DNA from 2 places in the Streptomyces sp. URMC 126 genome. Region 1 is predicted to be linked to the other one. Evidence: riboswitches for the same ligand, from Rfam matches in the RefSeq annotation. Region 1 holds a riboswitch; the other holds the start of a gene.
The links. Region 1 has a riboswitch for cobalamin ahead of ACSNOK_RS24115 (FecCD family ABC transporter permease). Riboswitches for the same ligand answer to the same signal wherever they lie in the genome.

Region 1 (9,987 bases):
GCCAGGCCCGCGCGCAGCTCGGCGTCCGTACGGGCGCCGAGGTCCGACAGGCCGACCTCGCCCAGCATGTCCTCGGCCAGCCGCCGGTACTCCTCGGCGTGCGGCGTCCCCAGCGTCACGTGGCGGGCGGAGGAGCGGTGGGCCGACGGGTCGTCCGTGAGGATCTCCGACAGCCGGTCGACCAGCAGCCGGCGGTCGCCTGCGGGGGTGCCCGGCGCCGTCCGGCGCTCCAGCTCGGCCCGGAGGATGTCGATCCGGCCCTGGAGCAGCCGCCGTACGTAGCTGAGGTCGGCCTCTTCCCGCCGGGCCTCCTTGCGCACCGCCCGCAGCTCGGGGAGGCGCAGCTCGCCGAGCTGCCGCACGGGGACGTCCGCGAGCCGTCCGGAACGCTGGCTCGGCGGCCTCGCGTGCAGACTGTCCACGGCGTCCCCGGCTTCCGATGCCTTCGCCTTGAGCGCTTCGAGCGTTTTCTCGGGCGTGGTGTCAGGCGTCTTGTCGAGCGTCTTGAGGTGGTCCTCGATCGGTGTGGTCATGCGGCTCCGTCCCCTCGCGCCGGGTGCGTACGGAACGCTGTGCCCGCATATCGCACCGCCTGCACGCATCGTGCCACTGTGCCCCGCCCGACCGCAGGCCGTCTCCACCCATACGGCCCTGAACGGAGGCCGGGCATCATGGGAGCCATGCGAGCCGTGGTGCAGAGGGTGAACGGGGCGTCCGTCGTCGTGGACGGCCGGACGGTCGGCGAGATCGTCGGCGAGGGGCTGTGCGTGCTGGTCGGAGTGACCCACGACGACACTCCCGAGAAGGCGGCACAGCTCGCCCGCAAGCTGTGGTCCGTCCGGATCCTGGCCGACGAGAAGTCCTGTTCCGACGTGGGCGCGCCGCTGCTCGTGATCTCCCAGTTCACGCTTTACGGTGACGCGCGCAAGGGGCGGCGGCCCACGTGGAACGCGGCCGCTCCGGGCCGCGTGGCCGAGCCTTTGGTGGACGAGGTCGTGGCGCGGCTGCGGGAGTTGGGGGCCCGGGTGGAGACGGGCGTGTTCGGAGCCGACATGAAGGTGTCGTTGACGAACGACGGGCCGTTCACGGTGCTGTTGGAGGTGTGAGGGGGAGGGGCCCCGACCCCGCCGGGCCGGGCGCCCCATTCAGCCTGTCCGGCGTTTGAGGGCAACCGCGCGGAGCGCGGTTTCAGGGGGTGCGGGGGCTCGCCCCCCCGAGAAACGGTGAAAGGGCGGGACCGGGGCACCCCCCCCTACGGCTCGACCACGACCTCCTGCGCCGCCGCCGTCCCCTCTCCCACGATCAGCGCCGCGTCCACGGGAACATTCCGCTTCACGAGCGCCAGCGCGATCGGCCCCAGCTCGTGATGGCGCACGGCAGTCGTCACGAACCCGAGCTGCCGCCCGTCGGGCCCGTCCGAGGCGAGCCGCACCGGGGCACCGTGCCCCGGCAGGTGCACCTCGCTCCCGTCCAGGTGGAGGAAGACGAGCCGACGCGGCGGCTTGCCCAGGTTCTGGACGCGAGCGACGGTCTCCTGGCCCCGGTAGCACCCCTTCTGGAGATGCACGGCGGTGCCGATGAGTCCGAGCTCATGCGGGATCGTCCGGTGGTCCGTCTCCAGCCCCAGCCGCGGCCGGTGCGCCTCGACGCGCAGGGCCTCCAGGGCGAGGACGCCCGCCGCCGGCCCGTGGCCGGCCGCGAACTCCTCCAGCCGCTCGCGCGGCAGGAACAGGTCGCGCCCGTGCGGGGTCTCGCGGACGACGACGCCGTCGGGGACCTCGGCGATCGAGCCGGCGGGCAGGTGGACGACGGCGATCTCGTCGGTGCGGTCGGCGACCTCGACCCGGTAGAAGAACTTCATGCTCTCCAGGTAGGCGATCAGCGCCTCCTGGGTGCCGGGTTCCACGTGCGCCCAGACGGTCGTGCCGTCGTCGACGAGGGAGAGGGCGTGCTCGATGTGGCCGTTCGCGGTGAGGACCAGCGCCTCGGTGGCCTGCCCGGGCGGCAGCTCGCTGACGTGCTGGGTGAGCAGCAGGTGCAGCCAGCCGAGCCGGTCGTCGCCGGAGACCGTGACCACGCCGCGGTGGGAGAGGTCGACGAAGCCGGACCCGTCGGCGAGCGCGCGCTGCTCGCGGAACGGGTCGCCGTAGTGCGCGGCGACGCCTTCGTCCGGGCCCTCGGCGGGGACGGCGCCGGGCAGCGACAGCAGAGGGCTCTTGGATTGACGCAGCATGCGCCCAGCCTACGACTCGCGCGGCGGGGCCGGATGCCCCGTACGGCCCGGCCTACGACCCGGCCGGGGTCTTCCCCGCGGCGGCCTTCCCGGACGAGCAGGAGCCGCACCGGCCGAAGATCGCGAAATGCTTCATGTCGGTGTCGAAACCGAACTCCGCTCGCAGCTTCTCGGTGAAGCCGGCGGCCACCGACAGGTCCGCCTCGATCACCCCGGTGCAGTCCCGGCAGACCAGGTGTATGTGGTCGTGCCGGTCCGCGAGATGGTACGTGGGGGCGCCGTGGCCGAGGTGGGCGTGGCTGACCAGGCCGAGCTCCTCCAGGAGCTCCAGCGTCCGGTAGACGGTGGAGATGTTGACGCCGCCGGCCGTCTTGCGGACCTCGGTGAGGATGTCGTCCGGCGTCGCGTGCTCCAGCCGGTCGACCGCCTCCAGCACCAGCTGGCGCTGCGGCGTCAGCCGGTAGCCGCGCTTACGGAGATCGCTCTGCCAGTCGGTGTCCACCACCTCTCCAGTCTAGGCGGGGCCGGCCCTTCCCGGCCCCCCTCGGGCGGCTCCCGGGTCCCGGCCGCCTGCCCGGGGCTCCCCCGACCACCTTCGCGGATCCCCTTGGATCAGCTCTCGCGAATCTCCTTGGGTCAGCCCTCGCGGACCTCCTTGAGGTAGCGGGCCAGGGCCGCGATCGCCTCCGGGTTGCGCGGGCTCTCCACGAGGTCCACATAGTCCAGGACGAAGATCCGCTTGTTCTTCACGGCCGGGACGTCGGCCAGCGGCGGGTAGGAGAGCAGGAACTTCCGCTTCTCCTCGGCGCCGACGTCGCCGTAGTTGTTGATGACGATGACGTCGGGCCGCCGGTCCACCACCGTCTCCCAGCCGACCGTCGTCCAGGTGTCCTTCAGGTCGCTCATCACATGGTCGCCGCCGGCCTTGGTGATGATGTCGTGCGGCCCGGCGAAGGCGCCCGCCGTCACCGGCTTGTCGCGGCCGTCGTCGTAGAGGAAGACCTTGGGCCGCTTGCCGTCGGCGGGGATCGTGGCCTGGGCGTCGGCGACCTTCTTCTTGAACCCGGCGACGAGCTTCGCCGCCCGGTCCTCCACGTCGAAGATCTTCCCCAGGGTGGTGAGATCGGTGTAGAGCGCCTCCAGCGGCGGCATCACGCCCCGCTCCTTGCCGCTGCCGCTCCGGCAGGACTCGGTGAGCACGTACGAGCCGATGCCCAGCTTCTTCAGCGCGGCGGGCGTGAAGCCGTCGCCCTCGCCGAAGCCGTAGTTCCAGCCGGCGAAGACGAGGTCGGCCTTGGCGTCGAGGACCATCTCCTTGTTGATCTGCTTCGTGGACAGCCGCTTGACCTTGTCGTAGCCGTCCTTCCAGGGGACGTCTTCCGAGTGGCTCGTCTTGTAGGCGGGTGCCACGTAGCCGGCCATGTGGTCCTCTAGGCCGAGCGCGAACATGATCTCCGCGATGCCCACGTCGTTGGTCACCACCCGCCGCGGCGCCTTGTCGTACACCGTCTTCACCCCGCAGTTCTCGATGGTGACGGGGTAATGGCCGGACGCCGAGGACTTCTTCGCGTCGTCGGACTTCTCGTCGTCCACCTGGGCGCCGCAGCCCGCCAGGGCGAGGGCGGTGGCCAGACAGACGAGGGCACGGGCGGTGCGCATGACGGGGCTCCTGGGGAAGGGGGTCACCGGGGCAGGCGGTCGAAGAGGAGTTGCGGGACGCCGGACACCGGGTGGGGCACCCGGTGCGCCCGTACGCCGAAGACGTCGGCGAGGAGACCGGCGGTCAGCACCTCGTCCGGCGGTCCGGAGGCGACGAGCCGGCCGCCGTGGACGACGTACAGGACGTCGCAGTGGGTCGCGGCGAGGTTGAGGTCGTGCAGCGCGGCGAGCACGGTGAGACCGGACTCCCGTACCAGGGCGAGGACTTCGAGCTGCTGGCTGATGTCCAGGTGGTTGGTCGGCTCGTCCAGGACGAGCACCCTCGGCTGCTGGGCCAGGGCGCGCGCGATCAGCACGCGCTGCTTCTCGCCGCCGGAGAGGGTCAGGAAGCCGCGTTCCGCGAGGTGCCCGGCGCCGACCCGCTCCAGGGCCGCCGCGCAGACGTCGGTGTCCTCGCGGGAGGTGCGGCCGGCCGCCCGCTGGTGCGGCATACGGCCCATCGCGACGACTTCGGCGACCGTGAAGTCGAACTCGCCGCCCGACTCCTGCGGCAGCGCCGCCAGCCGCCGGGCGCCCTCGCGGGCGGTGAGCCCGTGCAGGTCGTCGCCGTCCAGCAGCACCCGGCCGTACGTCGGCCGCAGCGCCCGGTACACGCACCGCAGCAGCGTCGACTTCCCGCTGCCGTTGGGGCCGACGACGCCGACGAACTGGCCGCTCTCGGCCCGCAGTTCCACGTCCCGGACCAGCCGGGCGCCGGCCACCTCGACCGACAGGTCCTCGATGTCGACCCGCATCAGGCCCCTCCGAAGGTGTAGCCGCGCCGGCGCATCAGCAGGATGAAGCAGGGCACGCCGATCAGCGCGGTGATCACGCCGACGGGCAGTTCGACGGGCGCGAGCAGCAGCCGCGAGACGACGTCCACCCACACCAGCAGCACGGCGCCCAGCAGCGGCGCGACGGCGAGGACGCGGCGGTGGTCGGCGCCGACCAGCATCCGGGTGGCGTGCGGGACCATCAGCCCGACGAAGCCGATGGCGCCGCTGACGGCGACGACGGCACCGGTGACGGCCGCCACCACGACGAACAGCACCCGGCGCCGCCGCTCGGGGTCGACGCCGAGCGCGGACGACGTCTCGTCGCCCATGGCCAGGACGTTCAGGCCGCGCGCCGACCACAGCAGGTAGCCCAGGCCCAGCAGCACGGCACCGGCGGCGATCGGCACGGACTGCCAGCTCGCCCCGCCGAGGCTGCCGAGCAGCCACATCATCGCCGAGCGGGCGGCGTCGCCCCGGTCCGCGCTGAAGACCATCAGAGTGGTGATCGCGGAGAAGCCGTAGTACATCGCGGTCCCCACCAGCACCAGCCGCAGGGGGGTCAGCCCGTGCCCGGTACTGCGGGCCGCCGCGTAGACCAGGGCCATCGAGGCGAGCGCGGCGAGGAACGCCGCGCTGGACAGCGCCCATACGCCGAGCGAGCCGAGCACGCCGAAGAGGAGCACCGCGTTGGCGCCGACGGCGGCGCCGGAGGAGATGCCGAGCACGAACGGGTCGGCGAGGGCGTTGCGGACCAGCGCCTGGGTGGCCACGCCGACGGCGGCGAGACCGGCGCCGACCACGGCCGCCAGCAGGGCGCGCGGGAAGCGCAGCTCCCAGACGATGGTGTAGGCGGAGATCTCGTCCGCCCCGATCCGGCCGCCGGTCAGCCCGGCGCCCAGATAGCGCAGCACGCGCCCCCAGCCGATGCCGGAGGAGCCCAGGGCGACGCAGCAGAGGAGGGAGCCGAGGAGGGCCACGGTCAGCCCGGCGAGCAGGGGTGGCAGCGGGATCCGCCGTGCCGGTGCGGTGGTGCCGGGTGGGGCCTGGGCGGTGACGGCCAAGGGGACGCCTTCGGCTCGGGCCGTGGGCCCGGGCACGCGTGCCCGTAAGGAGCCCCGCCGCGCTGCGGGGGGCCTCCCCTCGCAGTCCACGGCGAGTTGTCAGGAGCTGACGCCGCCGCGGGTGATCGGGCTCGCGGAACGGGTGTTCCGCCTACCGTTGCGGGTCAGCGCCGGATTTCGACCGGACTTCCCCCGCGGGGCGCTTCGTGCGACTTGTACGACAGCCGGGGGTTACGGCTGCTCGGGGTTGTACGGGGTGCCGTCCGGGCGGAAGAAGGAGACGCCGTCCGGCAGGTCGTCCGGCAGGTTCCGCGCCCACTCCTCCAGAGCGGCCACGTCGGCGGTCTTCTTCAGCTGCGCGGACATGTACGGCCGCAGCGGCACCTCGGGGGTGGCCTTCTCGCCGACCCACATCAGGTCGCCCTTGACGTACCCGTAGAGGCGCTTGCCGCCCGAGTACGGGCCGGACGCGGCGGTCCGTGCGACCGCGTCCGTGACGATGTCGATCTGCGGCTTCTTGTCGGCGAGCTCGCCGTACCAGACCTCGACGACGCCCTGGTCGCGGATCATGACGACCTCGACCTTGCGGTCCTTGTCGATCCGCCAGTAGCCGCTCTCGGTCTCCAGCGGGCGGACCTTGTTCCCCTCGGCGTCGAGCACCCAGCTGTGCGAGACGTACTCCAGGAAGTCCCGGCCGTCGTGGGTGAAGGTGACTTCCTGCCCGAAGTTGCACTTCTCGGAGCCCGGGAAGTCGGCGACGCCCGCCCCCTCCCACTTGCCGAGGAGGAAGACGAGGGGCACGAGGTCCCGGTGGAGGTCGGAGGGAATCTCGATCATGGGATCAGCTCAGACGATCTGTAGGGGGCGAACAAGGAGGGGTCAGCGCTGGCCCTGGTACAGCTTCTTCCAGGTCAGCCCGGCGAACGCGAGAACGCCGACGGCGACCAGGACCAGCAGGGTGGTGAAGACTGCCTCAAGCACGAGCGCGCTCCTCGGTCGGAGTGAGGGGTTACGGACCTGCGACGAGTCTAGTCGGCCCGCTCCGGATCGGCGGTGTGAGGTGGGACGGGCCGCGGAGGGCCCCCGGTACGGGCGTCCGGCCTAGAGTGATCCCATGCGGAAGAAGCTCGTGATCAAGGTGACGGCGGGCGCGGACGCGCCCGAGCGGTGCTCGCAGGCGTTCACGGTGGCGGCCGTCGCCGTCGCGAGCGGCGTCGAGGTCTCGCTGTGGCTGACGGGGGAGTCGTCCTGGTTCGCCCTGCCGGGCCGGGCGGCGGAGTTCGAACTGCCGCACGCGGCGCCGCTGCCGGAGCTGATCGACGGCATCCGGGCGGGCGGCGGCATGATCACCGTCTGTACGCAGTGCGCGGCGCGGCGGGACATCGAGGAGAAGGACCTGATCGAGGGCGCGCGCATCGCGGGGGCCCAGGTCTTCGTCGGCGAGGCCATGGCGGACGGGGTGCAGGCGCTGGTCTACTGACCGCTCGCCTCAGCGGCCGCTCCAGGACCGATCTGGGGCCGCTCTGGGATCGCTCTACGGGCCGTCCCGCTGGTCGTCCCGCCCGCGCCGGTCGTCCAGCTCGTTCCACCAGCGGTCGGACTCGGGGTCGCCCGTCTCCTCGTCCCACCAGCGGTCGTCCGGACCCCGGCGGTTGGCCACGATGGCCGCCACCGGGGGGATCACCATCGCGAACAGGCACATGCCGATGGCGGCGGGCACGGACCACAGCCGGACGACGGCCCAGGCCAGGACGAACATCCCGACGCACGTGCCCATCATGGCGAAGTACAGGTGACGCCGCCGCGCGTACATGCTTCAACGGTACGGCGGGGCCCGGTCGCCGTACAGCGCGCCCGTGGCGCGCCGCGGAGGGCGCGCCGGAGGGCCGCACCCCGCCATCAGGGCGTCCAAACCCCGGGGTGCGGCCCTCCGGCCGGTCCGGCGCGCGAGGCGCCGTGCTCAGTGGGCGGCGTCCTTCAAGACGTGTGCCGCCTCATGCGGTGTACGCCGCCTTATACGGCGATCGCCACCTCCGCCAGCCCGCCCGGCTGGGCGACGACCGTACGGTCGGCGGTCGCGCCCGGGACGAGCGCGCGCACCGTCCAGGTGCCCTCGGCCGCGTAGAAGCGGAACTGCCCGGTCGCGGAGGTGGGGACCTCCGCGGTGAACTCGCCGCGGCTGTCCAGCAGGCGCACGTAACCGGCGACGGGCACCCCGTCACGGGTCACGGAACCCTGGATGGTGGTCTCGCCCTGCTTGGCCGTCGAGGCGTCGGGGCCGCCGGCCTTGGCTCCACACATGCTGCGTACCTTTCCTCGTTCGTGCTGTCGTCGGACGGTCAGTTGGCGCCGAGCTCGATCGGCACGCCGACGAGGGAGCCGTACTCGGTCCAGGAGCCGTCGTAGTTGCGGACGTTGGTCTGCCCGAGCAGCTCGTGCAGGACGAACCAGGTGTGCGCCGACCGCTCGCCGATCCGGCAGTACGCGATGGTGTCCTTCGTCAGGTCCACGCCCGCGCCCTCGTAGACGGCGCGGAGTTCGTCGTCCGACTTGAACGTGCCGTCGTCGTTGGCCGCCTTGGACCAGGGGATGTTGCGCGCCGACGGGACGTGGCCGGGCCGCTGCGACTGCTCCTGCGGGAGGTGGGCGGGGGCGAGCAGCTTGCCGCTGAACTCGTCGGGCGACCGGACGTCGACCAGGTTCAGGCTGCCGATCGCGGCCACCACGTCGTCCCGGAAGGCGCGGATCGAGGTGTCCTGCGGCTTGGCCTTGTACTCGGTGCGCGGGCGCCGCGGGACCTCGGCGACCAGGTCGCGCGAGTCCAGCTCCCACTTCTTGCGGCCGCCGTCGAGGAGGCGGACGTCCTCGTGGCCGTAGAGCTTGAAGTACCAGTAGGCGTAGGCGGCGAACCAGTTGTTGTTGCCGCCGTAGAGGACGACCGTGTCGTCGTTGGCGATGCCCTTCTCGGACAGCAGCTTCTCGAAACCCGCCTGGTCGACGAAGTCGCGGCGGACGGGGTCCTGGAGGTCCGTCCGCCAGTCGATCCGGATGGCGGACTTGATGTGGTTCTTGTCGTAGGCCGAGGTGTCCTCGTCGACCTCGACGATGACGGTCTTGGGGTCGCCTGCGTCGATGCGGGCCTGGACCCAGTCGGCGTCCACCAGGACGTCACTGCGGCTCATGCTGTTCTCCTCCGGGGCAGTTGCTGAGGTACGCCAAGGGCGCGCCGGGCGCCGGCGCATGGCGGTGATGCGGGAGGGGGGCCGGAGCTGCCGGCCGAGGAGGGGACGGAGCCCCTGTCAGGCACGGCGACACAGCATGGCGGCCACGCGGCACAGGTCGACTGCCCGCCGCTTGGTGAGATCCGCCTGTCGCCTCATGGTGCGATCGTAGGGAGGGCGGGGGAGGGGTGTCACCGACGTGTCGGTATATGAGACGAATAGTCTCACCATGTGGGCAGGCAAGTGCCGGACCAGCTGTTTTTCCGGCCCGTCCGGCGTTTGAGGACAAGCGCGCGGAGCGCGGTTTTCGGGGGGTCCGGGGGTTTGCCCCGGGAGTCGGCGAAGGCGGGCAGTCCCTAGGCGCCGCGACGGGCGGGCCGTACCTGCCGTACCGCCTTGGGGACGGTGCGGGGCGCGCCTCACCCCGCCAGCCGCACGCCCGTCCCCCCGAGCGTGATCTCCACGCCCTTCTCGTTCGTCTCGACCTTCTCCAGCTTGATGCCCCGGGGCAGCCCGGTGATCTCCCGCTCGAAGTCCGTCTTCTTGCGGATCAGCCCCTCCAGCCCCGGCAGATCCGACGGCACCTTCTCCGCGTGCACCCGCACCCGCGTGTCGCCGACCAGGCTCACCGTCGAGACCACGCTCCGCTTCACCACGCCCATCGGCAGCGGGATGCTTCCGGTCACCTTCACCCGGCTGGTGCCGGACGCGTCCTTGCCGCCGTAGCCGACGGTGATCCCCTGACCGGCGATGCGGCTCAGGTCCTCGTACGAGATGTGGGCGGTGCCGGAGGCCCGGTCGGCGACGGCGGAGCTGAAACTGCTGTCAATGCGCACGCCGTGCAGGGTCGCGTCGAAGTCGCTCACCCGGATCGACTTGTCGCCCGTGCCGGCCGTCACGCCGCCGTCGAGCGAGACCTCGACCTCGTCCAGCTTGGAGTCCGCGACCTGGGTCAGGAACGGGAAGCCCTTGATGGAGACGTCGGGCTTGCCCGACAT
Region 2 (6,223 bases), on a different contig from region 1:
GCGTAACCGTAGATGACGAGCCAGCCGACCAGCGCCACCAGGCTCGGCAGCGGGTAGAGCCACATCCGGTACGGGCGCGGCAGCGTCGGCTGGCGGCGGCGCAGCACGGTGACGGCCGCGATCTGCCCCAGCGCCTGGACGAGCACCATCACCGTGGTCAGCAGCTGGATCAGGGTGGCCAGGTCGGTGTGACGGCCGATCAGGAAGCCGACGCAGCCGATCGCCCCCATGCTCAGCAGGCCGAGGACGGGGAAGCGGTGGCGCGGGTGCAGGGTGCCGAAGGCGCGGAAGAACACCTTCTCCCGCGCCGCGTTGTAGGGGATGCGGGAGGCGCCCAGGAGGCCGGTGAAGACCGATGCCACGGCGGTGATCAGCACCAGCACCGTGACGGCGTCGGCGGCCCCCCGCCCCCAGGTGCGTTCCAGCACGGCGGAGGCCACGGACGACGAGGCGACGTTGTCCGCGTCGAGCATGTCCCGCCAGTCCACGACGCCCAGGGTGCCGATCTGGAGCAGCAGATAGATGCCCATGATGCCGAGGATGGAGAAGATGATGGAGCGCGGAATGGTGCGCCCCGGGTCCTTGATCTCGGCGCCCATGTAGGCGGTCGTCCAGTAACCGCCGTAGTCGTAGATGCCGATGGTCAGCCCCGCCGCGAAGCCGATCCAGAAGTGATGGCTCGTCAGCTCGAAGGCGTGGGACGGGTAGGTGAACGCCCGGTCCGCGCTGAAGTGGGTGAACGCGGCGGTGATCACCAGCACCACCGCCGCGATCATCACGCACCAGAGGACCGCCGTGATCCGGGCCATGTTCTCCACCCGACCCCACAGCAGCGCCACGACCACCACGATGAGCGCCAGCCCGGTCAGGTCGCCCTGCGTCGGGGTCATGCCCGGCCACAGGTAGCCCAGGTACTGGACGAAGCCCATCACGCCGCTCGCCATGGCCAGCGGCACGTAGAGCATGGCCGTCCAGACGAACAGGAACGGCATCAGCCGGCCCGTCCGGTACTGGAACGCCTGCCGCAGGTAGACGTAACTGCCGCCCGCCCCCGGCAGGGACGCGCCCAGCTCGGCCCAGACCAGACCGTCCGCGAGGGCGAGCAGCGCCCCCGCCAGGAAGCCGATGACGGCCTGCGGGCCGCCGAAGGCCGCGACCATGAGCGGAATCGTGACGAACGGGCCGATCCCGCACATCTGGCTCATGTTGATGGCGGTGGCCTGGAACGGCCCGACGCGGCGGACGAATCCGTCCCGGCCGTCCGGTGCGTCGGCTTTCACTCCCATGGCGACCGCCCTTCCCGTTGGCGCGTTACCCGCACTCGTAGCACCGGCCCGCCCGGCGCGTCCATCACCCCGCACGAGGCCGGCACGGACCGTGACACGGGCATCGCCCGAACAGCGCACGGGAGTTGGGGACCATGAGCCGGACGGGGTGATGGGTGACTCTGGCCGGGCGCTCCGCACCGCGTCAAGACCCGGGGCGCACGCGGCCGGAGCGCACGGTGGAACGGAAGCCGGTAGCGCGACCGGAGCGCCCCCTGAGGCAGGACATGACAATCGCCACTCTCGGTGTATCCGCACTGGCAGGGGCGTTACAGTGACCCGGCCGTGGTGTTCGGGAAGACCGGTGCAGGACCCTCCCCCCGGGAGGAGTCCGATTCCGGAGCGGCCCTCGCCACTGTGATCGGGGAGTGACCGTCCCGTTCCACGCGGCCCGCCGGGCGCGTGGAGCCACTGGCCGCAGCCGGCTGCCGGGAAGGCGGGGGCGGGCGCGAACGAACCCGTCAGCCAGGAGACCGGCCACGGCATCTCAGTGAACCGATCCACGAGGTGCTGGAGCGTGAACCCCAAGATGACCCTGCCCACCGACGCGCCCGCCGGGCCGTCCGCCGCCTTCCGCTGGCGCCGCCAGGACACGGTGCGGACCGCCGGCCTGCTCGCCGTCATAGCCGCCCTGCACGTCGTCGCCTTCGGCGTGCTCTTCCTGCTGGTCGTCCCGAGCCACTACGAAGTGGGCTCCAAGGTCTACGGCGTCGGCCTCGGCGTCACCGCCTACACCCTCGGCATGCGGCACGCCTTCGACGCCGACCACATCGCCGCCATCGACAACACCACCCGCAAGCTGATGGCCGACGGCAAGCGCCCGGTCTCCGTCGGCTTCTGGTTCGCCCTCGGCCACTCCAGCGTCGTCATCGCCATGGCCGCCCTGGTCGCCGGCGGCACGCATATGGCGAGCACGCTGATGGACGAGGACTCGTCCGCCCACCAGACGCTCGGCATCGTCGGCACCACCGTCTCGGGCGGCTTCCTCTACCTCATCGCCGCCCTCAACCTCGTCGCCCTCGCGGGCATCCTGCGCATCTTCCGCTCGATGCGCGAGGGCCGCTACGACGAGGCCGAGCTGGAGCAGCACCTCGACTCGCGCGGCTTCATGAACCGGATCCTCGGCCGCTTCACCCGCTCGATCAGCCGCCCCGGCCAGATGTACCCGCTGGGCTTCCTCTTCGGCCTGGGCTTCGACACCGCCACCGAGGTCACCCTGATGGTCATGGCCGGCAGCGGCGCCGCCGCCGGACTGCCCTGGTACGCGATCCTCTGCCTGCCGCTGCTGTTCGCCGCCGGCATGAGCCTCTTCGACACCCTCGACGGCACGTTCATGAACTTCGCCTACCAGTGGGCGTTCTCCAACCCGGTGCGCAAGGTCTACTACAACCTCACCATCACCGGCCTGTCGATCGCCGTCGCCTTCCTCATCGGCACCATCGAACTGGTCGGCGTGCTGCACGAGAAGCTGGAGCTGGACGACGCGGTCACCGGCTGGATCGCCGGACTGAACCTCGACAACGTCGGCTTCGTCATCGTCGGCCTGTTCGTGGTGGTCTGGGCCGCCGCCCTCGCCTACTGGCGCTTCGCCAAGGTCGAGCAGCGCTGGGCGGCGCGCGGCGCGTCGGCCCCGGCGACGGAGGGCTGACCGGACCCCGACGGTCCGCGGACACCGCCCGTCCCCCCACGGCTTGGGCCGACACCGGGACGGGCGGCGCCCCGCGGGTCTACCGTGAAGGGGAGTGCATCCGCCTTCGGTCAGGAGCCCCATGGACCGCGAGAAGATCACCCTCACCGGTGTCCCGGAGACCCTCCTCGCCACCCTCCACGCCCGCGCCCTCGACAGCCGCTCCCGACGCTCCCTCCTGCGCGACCGCACGGCCCTCCAGACCGTCCGACGCCTCGACTACGACTTCGGCAGGACCGGCATGACGTCCGTGAACGTGGCGGGCGTCGCCCTGCGCGCCCGCTGCCTGGACGACTGGACGGCCGCCTACCTGGCCCGTCGCCCCCGCGCCACCGTCCTCCACCTGGCCTGCGGGCTCGACACCCGGGCGCACCGCCTCGCCCGGTTCCCGGAGACCCGGTGGATCGACGTCGACCTCCCCGAGGTCGTCGCCCTCCGGAACCGTGTCCTCCCGTCGCCCGGCGGCGACTACCGCACCCTCGCGACCTCCGTGACCGCCGGCGGCTGGCTGGAGGAACTGCCCGCCGACCGGCCCGTGGTGGCCGTCTTCGAAGGACTCGCCCCGTACCTGCGGCCGGCCGAGGGGGAGCAGCTGATCCGGCGGATCGCCGGCCATTTCCCGCGCGGACAGATCCTGTTCGACTGCCTCAGCGGCCTGGGCGTCCGTCTGCAACGGCTGGTGCCCCTCTTCCGCAGGACCGGCGCGACGGTGCGCTGGGGCATCGACGACCTCCACGCGCTGGAACGCCTGCACCCGGGGCTGACCTGTCTCGACGTCGTCCGCGGCTGCGACCTGCCCGACGTCCGCCACATCGGGCCGCTGGCCCGCGCGGAGGCGGGTCTGACGAGCCGCGTGCCCGGGTTGCGGGACGTGTTCCGGCTGGCGCGGTTCGAGTTCTGAGGGGGAACGCCCCTGGCCCTCTCCCGGAGGGGGCACCCCCGTTCCGCCGTGTTCCGACGGCGCGCGGCGGCGCGGTCTCAGGGGGTGCCGGGGCGCGGCCCCGGCGAGAAACGGTGAAACGGGGGTGCCCCCTCCGGGAGAGGGGCCGGGGCGAGCCCGCCGGCCCGGTGGAAGAACGAACGCACCAGCCCCCGCACCACGGGAACCGACCACCCCGCCCCACCCGGCCCGACGAGCGCGTCACGATCCCGAGCCGACATCAACCCCTCCGCCTGGAACCGCGGCGCCAACGCCGCGTAATCCGTGAACACCCAGTGCCCCGCACGGGACAGCCGACGACGCACGACCCGCCCGCCGGAGCGTGCCGTCACGGCCGGCCACGACCGCTCGAACCGCTCGTTGTGGAACCCGTCCGTCCCGGCCAGCAGCAGCGGCCGGTCCACCCCCTCCCGCGCCACCGGGAACAGCTCCCCGGGACGGCCGTCGGCGCCCGGCGGGTGGTCGAGGTACCCCTCCAGGTTCGCCGCCGCGCGGATCCGCCGGTCCCGGCGCATCGCCTCGGTCACCGCCGTCCCGCCGAGAGAGTGCCCGTAGACGCCCACTTGCCCCGGGTCCAGGGCCGCGCCGAGCCCCGGGGGCAGCGACCGGCCGGTGGCCGGGTCCGCCAGCCGGTCCAGAACGAACCGGAGGTCCGCGATCCGGGTCTCGACCAGGACGGAGAAGAGGTCCGGCCCCGGCTCCCCGGTGAGGACCGTCGGCCGCACCCGCTCCCGTCCGGGCATCCCGACCGGGAACTCCACCTCGCCGGCGTCCCCCGGATGATCGACGGCGGCCACCACGTACCCGTGGCTCGCCAGATCCTCCGCGAGCCCGGTGCCCATGGTGCGCGGGTCGCCGCCGCCTGGGCTGTACAGCAACACCGGCCGGCGCCCGGCGAGCGCGGGCGCGTCGACGTACGCGTGGCCGCGCGTGGCCGCCCAGTCGACACCCGCCTCCGGCAGGCGGTGCACCCGGACGTCGATCTCCCGGAAGAGCACGACCGCGCCGGGCGTCATATGCCGCGCCCGGGGGAGGCCCCGGACCGGCCCGGCCGGGTAGAACACCGTGACCATCACCTCCCGGACCGGGACGGCCGGTGTCAGCGGGTCGGGCCGGGACCGGTCGACCAGGTACAGCACGGTCGCCCCGACCCGGTGCGGACCGGTCGGAGCCGGCAGCACCGGGACGAGCGGCCGGCCCCCGGCGGCCCGCGCCGGTGCGGCCGCGCCCACGGCGAGCAGCAGACCCGCCGACGTGGCGGAGGCGATGACGGACCGTCTGCCCACGGCCCGGCTCGTATACGGCATGATGCGTTCCCTTCGTCGAACGGCCCCCGCGTGTACGGATGAGGGGCACGGCAGGCATGCTCGCCGTCGACGGGCGGTCCGGACGAACGTTCAGGCCGAGACCGAAAGGCTGGCGTGGGGGGAGGGGGAACGCGGTGCTCCGCGTCCACTTGACGGCGGACGACCTCGCCCGGGTGCGGTTCGCGCCCCGGCCGGCGCCGCTCCAGGAGCTCAACGCGGCCCTGAGCATGCTCGTCCACCCCCGCGACGCGCTGCTGTTCGGCCGGTGGCGGAACCGGCTGCTCCGCGCCCTGCCGCCCGCGGCGGAACCGCTCGCGGACCTCGTCCCCCTCGGGGTGGCGCCCCGCTTCCTCGACGTCTTCCACGACACCCTCGCGGACGGGCTGGACGCCGTCCGGGCCGCCCCAAGTCTCGTCCGCCCGGAGCTGGAACGCGTCCACGGCGGACGGCCGCCGGCCCCCTGGGTCCACCGGCTGCACGAGGACGACCCCGCCGCCTGGCGGCTTCTGCGCCGAGCCCAGCGGGCGGCGTTCGACACCGTCCTCGCCCCGGTCTGGCCCCTGGTCCAGGACCTGCACCGGGCCGAGTTCACCCGCCACGCGGTCACCGCCGCCGAACACGGCACCGGCGCGGCGCTCGCGGCCCTCGTCCCCGGCGGCCGGCTGCGCGGCACGGTCTGGGAGCTGCCGGCTTCCACCGACCGGGACCTCCGCCCGGCCGGGCGCGGTCTGCTGCTCCTGCCCACCTTCCACTGGACGGGCCACCCGCTCGTCGCCGACCTCCCCCACGGCCCGCTCGGCATCACCTACCCGGCCGGTCCCGGCCTGCCCCTCGACCCGGCCGGGGCCGAGGGCCCGGCCGAGCCGCTCTCCGCCGTGCTGGGCCGGACCCGCCTGGACGTCCTGCTCCTGCTGGCCCACGAACACACCACCACCGGCCTCGCCCGCCGGCTGGGCGTCAGCAA

Region 2: another riboswitch for cobalamin. It lies ahead of ACSNOK_RS28910 (HoxN/HupN/NixA family nickel/cobalt transporter); the one in region 1 lies ahead of ACSNOK_RS24115 (FecCD family ABC transporter permease).

Annotation. Positions count from the first base shown of each region.
Region 1 is NZ_JBPQTX010000232.1:1,226-11,212, reverse strand. Features, by position in the region: gene ACSNOK_RS24145 (RsiG family protein) at 1-533, opposite strand, end outside; gene dtd (D-aminoacyl-tRNA deacylase) at 681-1,106, shown strand; gene ygfZ (CAF17-like 4Fe-4S cluster assembly/insertion protein YgfZ) at 1,253-2,233, opposite strand; gene ACSNOK_RS24130 (Fur family transcriptional regulator) at 2,286-2,738, opposite strand; gene ACSNOK_RS24125 (ABC transporter substrate-binding protein) at 2,870-3,892, opposite strand; gene ACSNOK_RS24120 (ABC transporter ATP-binding protein) at 3,916-4,686, opposite strand; gene ACSNOK_RS24115 (FecCD family ABC transporter permease) at 4,686-5,768, opposite strand; cobalamin riboswitch at 5,868-6,006, opposite strand; gene ACSNOK_RS24110 (FABP family protein) at 6,000-6,605, opposite strand; gene ACSNOK_RS24105 (DsrE family protein) at 6,883-7,248, shown strand; gene ACSNOK_RS24100 (DUF3099 domain-containing protein) at 7,303-7,581, opposite strand; gene ACSNOK_RS24095 (DUF1416 domain-containing protein) at 7,782-8,069, opposite strand; gene ACSNOK_RS24090 (sulfurtransferase) at 8,108-8,950, opposite strand; gene ACSNOK_RS24085 (LmeA family phospholipid-binding protein) at 9,409-9,987, opposite strand, start outside.
Region 2 is NZ_JBPQTX010000353.1:337-6,559, reverse strand. Features, by position in the region: gene ACSNOK_RS28915 (APC family permease) at 1-1,286, opposite strand, end outside; cobalamin riboswitch at 1,595-1,821, shown strand; gene ACSNOK_RS28910 (HoxN/HupN/NixA family nickel/cobalt transporter) at 1,855-2,973, shown strand; gene ACSNOK_RS28905 (class I SAM-dependent methyltransferase) at 3,095-3,913, shown strand; gene ACSNOK_RS28900 (alpha/beta hydrolase family protein) at 3,991-5,259, opposite strand; gene ACSNOK_RS28895 (ArsR/SmtB family transcription factor) at 5,394-6,223, shown strand, end outside.